Linked DNA regions of Nitrosospira lacus. The protein of the gene in region 2 binds, or shares a complex with, the protein of the main gene of each other region. Links are inferred from orthologs where the notes say so. Each region holds a gene or a part of one and is shown on either strand. Other genes may lie near its edges.

Region 1 (3,198 bases), 2.4 Mb from region 2 along the record:
GAAAACATCCCTGCAACAACGTTATCTGGATTTGCGGGAAGAAGTCCGGGGTGAACTGGAAAGTTCAGGCGAACAGCGTTATATCGAGCTGGCGGGTAGTGTGCGCGATGCCGGCGACGGTTCGGTGGCGGATTTGCTGCTGGATATCAATACCGCCATGGTGGACCGGCAGGTGCATGAAATGCGTGAGGTGGAGACTTCCTTAAAACGTTTGGCGGAGCTGAATTTCGGTGATTGTATCGATTGCGGTAGTGAAATCGGTTTTGACCGGCTGATGGCTTATCCCACTGCATTACGATGCGTGCGCTGCCAGGACGTGTATGAGAAAACCTATTCCCACGAGGGAACTCCAACCCTTTAGTAAGCGCATGACGATGGAGTCATCGTTGCAAGGCATTATCTCGCAGGTGCCGATTTGAGCAGCACCAGCACCGCGCCACTGCCGCCGTCCTCGGGTCTGGCCTGACAAAAAGCCAGTACGTCATTGCGCTGCGAAAGCCAGCTTCCTATCCTGACCTTCAATACCGGCCCGTGAGACTTTGAGCCGAGCCCCTTGCCATGTATCACGCGCACGCAACGGAAACCGCGTTCGTTACTGGTATCGAGAAAAGTCACCAGTTCCCTGCGCGCTTCGTCGCGGGTGTATCCATGCAAATCAAGTTGCGCCTGAATTCCCCAATGGCCGCGCCGCAACCGGCGCAAGGTCTGGCGCGAAACCCCAGGGCGCAGGAATGACCACTCATTTCCCGCTTCCATCTCCAGCGGAATATGATCGGAGAGCGAGTCATCCGGCATGATTTGCTCATCACGCGAAATCTGGCGCGGGAGGGGTGGAGGTTGCCTGCGGGTATGGAGCGTCTTGTCAGGTTTGGGCAGCGGCGCTACGTCCCGAACCGCATTGCGGAACAATGCGGTGTCGTCATCGACGATTCCGGATACGGCCGCATCATCGGTGGCAGGCTCGGTTGCCGACTTCTTGCCCCGCCGTTTCATATAAATTTCTCAAGCCGCGGTTGCTCGACGTTTACTCAATTCGAAACGTCGAGATACTTTTCCGCATCCAGCGCCGCCATGCAGCCGGTACCCGCGCTGGTCACCGCCTGGCGGTAGATATGATCCTGCACGTCGCCCGCGGCGAATACGCCCGGGAGGCTGGTGGCAGTGGCATTGCCTTCGTTACCGCCCCTGGTCAGGATGTAGCCATTTTTCATTTCCAGTTGTCCCTGAAAAATATCGGTATTGGGCTTATGCCCGATCGCGATGAATACGCCTTGCAACGCCACCGTCTTGCCTGAGCTGTCCTGGGTACTTTTGATGCGCATGCCGTTAACGCCGGAATTATCCCCCAGCACTTCGTCCAGCACGTGGTTGAGTTCCAGCTTGACGTTGCCATTTTTTACCCTGTCCATCAATTTATCGATCAGGATTTTTTCCGAGCGGAATTTGTCGCGCCGATGTACAACCGTGACATTCCGTGCGATGTTCGAAAGATAAAGGGCCTCCTCCACCGCCGTGTTTCCGCCGCCCACCACCGCTACATCCTGCCCCTTGTAGAAAAACCCGTCGCAGGTGGCGCATCCCGACACGCCCCTGCCCATATACGCTTCCTCCGAAGGCAGCCCCAGGTACTGCGCGGAGGCCCCGGTGGCGATAATCAGGGCATCGCACGTGTACGTGCCTTGATCGCCGATCAGCGTGATGGGTTTATCGGTAAGTTTGGCGGTATGAATATGATCGAAAATGATCTCGGTGTTAAAGCGTTCCGCATGTTTCTGAAAGCGTTCCATCAATTCCGGGCCTTGCACGCCCATGGCATCCGCCGGCCAGTTATCGACGTCGGTAGTGGTCATGAGCTGGCCGCCCTGGGCCATGCCGGTAATGAGTACAGGCTTGAGGTTGGCGCGTGCGGCATAAACCGCCGCGCTGTAGCCGGCGGGACCGGAACCGAGGATGAGGAGGCGGGAGTGTTTGCTTGTCATTGTACGTATGTAAGATTTATTTTTAAAAAAACAAGTTCCTGATGGCGCTACAGCCGTTGTTCAACCCACCCGGCCACGCTCTCCAGTGCGGCAGGCAGGTTATCCGGCTGCGTTCCACCTGCCTGGGCCATGTCGGCGCGCCCGCCGCCTTTGCCGCCGACCTGCAAGGCAACAAAATTAATCAGTTCACCCGCCTTGACCTTCGTCGTGAGATCGGCGCTGACGCCCGCGATCAGCTTGACCGTTTCCGCATCTATAGCGGCCAGCACGACGACACAGGATTTGAATTTATCCTTGAGCTTGTCCAGCGTTTCGCGCAGAGCCCTCGAATCCACATCTTCAAGACAGACCGCCAGGACTTTTGCGCCTTTCACCTCCCGCGCCTGCCCGGCGAGATCATCGCCCTGCGAACTGGCAAGTTTCGATTTCATGCGTGCAAGTTCTTTTTCCAGCTGTTTTACATTATCGAGAATCTGGGTAATACGAGCGGCGGCTTCCCGCGGCTGCACCTTCACTGCATCCGCCACCTGCTGCAATTGCGATTCCTGCTGCTGGATATACGCCAATGCGCCCTCTCCGGTTACCGCTTCCACGCGCCGCACCCCGGCCGCCACGCCGCTCTCGGCAACGATCTTGAATAATCCGATGTCACCCGTGCGCTTGACGTGTGTGCCGCCGCACAACTCACGCGAGGAACCAATATCCAGCACACGCACTTCGTCGCCATATTTCTCACCGAACAGCATCATCGCACCAGTTTTCTTCGCATCCTCTATCGCCATCATGCGCGCCCCGGTTGCCGCGTTGGTCAGTATTTCCGCATTGACCAGAACTTCGACCTTGCGAATTTCATCATCCGTCATGGGCTGATTATGCGCAAAATCGAAACGCGTTTTATCGGCATCCACCAGCGAGCCTTTTTGCTGCACATGGGCACCCAGTACCTCGCGCAACGCCTTGTGCATAAGATGGGTGACGGAATGATTACGCTCGGTGCGTGCCCGCGCCTCCGGATTAACCTTTGCCAGCACCTTGTCGCCGATCACCAGCCGCCCGCTGCGCAACAGCCCCTTGTGGCCAAAGACATCCGACTGAATTTTTTGTGTATCCAATACGGCGAAGGTGCCATTGGCAGCAAGCAACTCGCCGCAATCCCCTATTTGCCCACCGGATTCAGCATAAAACGGCGTTTGATCAAGTACGATCACCGCCTCATCAC
Region 2 (3,066 bases):
CCTTGATCTATACCCGTCCGGCAGGCTGCGGAACGGAAAGGCGCATATTATCCTTTAATCCGGAAGGGGTTGCAACAATGCGGTTATTATATGGAGGTGGCGGATCGGACTCAATGTCGCTTGTAACATCAAGCGGGTTTTGCATGACTAAGCGCCGGGATCAGGTACGCAAGACGTAGTTACCTGAGCTATTGTCGCCTATGCCCTGAACCATCGTACTCACACCGAGCCAGAAATCAGTTTCGATACAGCGTACTATACCCGCCGCATCGAATCGAAGAAATCCGCGTTGTTTTTTGTGGCCTTGATCTTGTCGAGCAAAAATTCCATTGCGTCCATGTCATCCATCGGATAGAGCAGCTTGCGCAGTACCCAGATTTTCTGTAACACATCCGGTTTGATGAGCAATTCTTCCTTGCGGGTACCGGAGCGGTTGACATTGATGGCCGGGTAAGTGCGTTTTTCCGCCATACGCCGGTCGAGATGGATTTCCATGTTGCCGGTGCCTTTGAATTCCTCGTAGATCACATCATCCATGCGCGAGCCGGTATCGACCAGCGCGGTGGCGATGATGGTGAGGGAGCCGCCTTCCTCGATGTTGCGCGCGGCGCCAAAAAAACGCTTGGGACGCTGCAATGCATTGGCATCGACCCCGCCCGTCAGCACCTTGCCGGAAGCGGGTACCACCGTATTATAGGCGCGTGCCAGACGCGTGATCGAGTCCAGCAGTATCACCACGTCCTTCTTGTGTTCCACCAGCCGCTTGGCTTTTTCAATGACCATGTCGGCGACTTGCACGTGGCGCACCGCCGGTTCATCAAAAGTGGAAGAAACCACTTCTCCTCTGACCGAACGTATCATCTCGGTCACTTCTTCGGGGCGCTCGTCTATCAGCAATACCATCAGGATAACATCGGGATGGTTGGCGGCGATCGCATGAGCGATATGCTGCAGCATGACGGTTTTTCCCGATTTGGGACTCGCCACCAGCAGGCCGCGCTGTCCCTTGCCGATGGGGGCAATGAGATCAATGATGCGGCTGGTGACATTTTCCTCGGCTTTGATGTCACGTTCGAGTAGCAGCCGTTGGGTAGGAAAAAGCGGCGTGAGGTTTTCAAACAGAATTTTATGCTTGGAATTTTCCGGCGGCTCGTTGTTGACCTTGTCCACCTTTACCAGCGCAAAGTAGCGTTCGCCATCCTTGGGAGTGCGGATTTCGCCTTCTATCGAATCTCCGGTATGCAGATTGAAGCGCCGGATTTGGCTGGGGGAAACATAGATGTCGTCGGGGCCCGCCAGATAGGAAGTGTCCGGCGATCGCAAAAACCCGAAACCATCCTGCAAGACTTCCAGCGTGCCTTCGCCGAAAATACTCTCCCCCTTTCGCGCCTGATTTTTCAATAATGCAAAAATCAGGTCCTGTTTTCGCAAACGGTTGGCGCCGTCTATTTCATTGGCGATGGCCATCTCCACCAGTTCGGTGACATGGAAGTTCTTGAGGTCGGATAAGTGCATGGACGGAATTCGTGGGTGAAAAGGCAGGGGGCTGTAAAGCGTCAGAAAACGTTGGGGGAAGGCGATGGGGTAGAGCAAGAATTAGAAGCGGTGATCCAATCGGATCCCGCTTTTACTTACTTTCGGGAGGCAATGTTATAAGAGTAGCCGGTTTAAATATGACTGTCAATAAAAGCGGTCAATTGAGATTTGGATAGCGCGCCCACCTTGGTTGCCTCAATATTGCCATTCTTGAACAGCATGAGCGTAGGGATACCTCGAATACCGTATTTTGGAGGCGTAGTCTGGTTTTCGTCAATGTTAAGTTTGGCCACCTTGAGCCGCTCCCCATACTCTTTAGCAACTTCGTCCAGAATGGGTGCGATCATCTTGCACGGGCCGCACCATTCCGCCCAATAATCAACTAATACGGGCACGGCGGATTGCAATACTTCAGCTTCAAATGTTCCATCGGAGACGTAATGAATATGCTGGCTCATGGGGCTCTCGTTCAAAGGTTAATATATTCGGCTAATGATGTGCGGCAAGGCGGAGGTATATCGGTGCTATACGTCTGAACCGGTCAGGATAGATCCATACGATAACAGAATACAGAAACTATATACTGGAAAATTGCATATTTTTGTATGTGCCTATGCTAGCGAAAAAATGTGTGAAAGGGAAGTGTCCCGCCATAATCAAATTATGATCAATGATACGCGGAATAAAAAAAATCCCGGCGTGCAGGCCGCTTGCCCCGTTGCTTTACACCGGCTTCCGGCGGGTAAAAGCCTTTCCGTATGGTTTCACCGGATATCAGGCGATTTTGCCCCATGAATCCCGCAATGTTACTGCACGGTTGAACGTCGGTTTGCCCGGTTGTGTATCCTTGCGGTCGGCAATGAAGTAACCGTGACGTTCAAACTGGAAACGATCTTCCGGTCGAGCTTCGCTGAGTGATGGTTCTACGTAAGCGGTGATAATTTTCTTTGAATGCAAGTTGAGAGATGCCTTGTAGTCTCCTCCTGCATCAGGATGGGCTTGTGCAAAAAGACGGTCATAAAGCCGTACTTCAGCTTGCCGCGCGTGTTTTGCCGACAGCCAGTGAATATTACCTTTAACTTTGCGCTTTTCCGCTCCCGCCGTGCCACTTTTGGTATCGGCGTCATAGGTACAGTGAATTTCCATGATTTCTCCGTTGGCATTCTTCACGACATTAATGCATTTTATAATATACGCATAACGCAACCGTACTTCGGCACCGGGAGAAAGACGGAAATAACCCTTGGAGGGAATCTCCATGAAATCGCTGGCTTCGATATAGATGATTTTCGATAATGGCAGCATGCGCTTTCCCCACTCAAGTTTTTGCGGATGATTAGGGGCGAGGCATTCCTCTTCGCCATTTTCCGGATAATTGTCGATAACGACCTTAAGCGGGTCCAGGACGGCGACGCGCCGGGGCGCGCGTTCATTCAGGTCTTCGCGCAAACAGTCTTCCAGCACGCCCATATCTATCCATGAATCAGCTTTGCTGACACCGATGCGCTCGGCAAAAAGACGTATGGACTC

Evidence for each region.
Region 1: the proteins of trxA (region 2) and trxB are in contact, whole or in part, in a crystal structure (PDB 1F6M), measured with the Escherichia coli proteins. The link is inferred for Nitrosospira lacus from one-to-one orthologs.

The regions. Positions count from the first base shown.
Region 1 is NZ_CP021106.3:541,184-544,381, forward strand. The notes cover bases 5-2,871. They hold trxB (thioredoxin-disulfide reductase), read right to left. Parts: upstream 1,980-2,871; coding sequence 1,029-1,979; downstream 5-1,028. Other genes in these bases: EBAPG3_RS02445 (TraR/DksA family transcriptional regulator), read left to right, coding at 5-361; EBAPG3_RS02450 (Smr/MutS family protein), read right to left, coding at 397-993; alaS (alanine--tRNA ligase), read right to left, coding at 2,027-2,871. Also shown: more of EBAPG3_RS02445, read left to right, coding at 1-4; more of alaS, read right to left, coding at 2,872-3,198.
Region 2 is NZ_CP021106.3:2,944,242-2,947,307, reverse strand. What follows is about bases 332-3,066. They hold trxA (thioredoxin TrxA), read right to left. Parts: upstream 1,995-3,066; coding sequence 1,668-1,994; downstream 332-1,667. Other genes in these bases: EBAPG3_RS13430 (glutamine--tRNA ligase/YqeY domain fusion protein), read right to left, coding at 2,311-3,066; rho (transcription termination factor Rho), read right to left, coding at 332-1,515. Also shown: more of rho, read right to left, coding at 256-331. UniProt on the Escherichia coli protein: Participates in various redox reactions through the reversible oxidation of its active center dithiol to a disulfide and catalyzes dithiol-disulfide exchange reactions.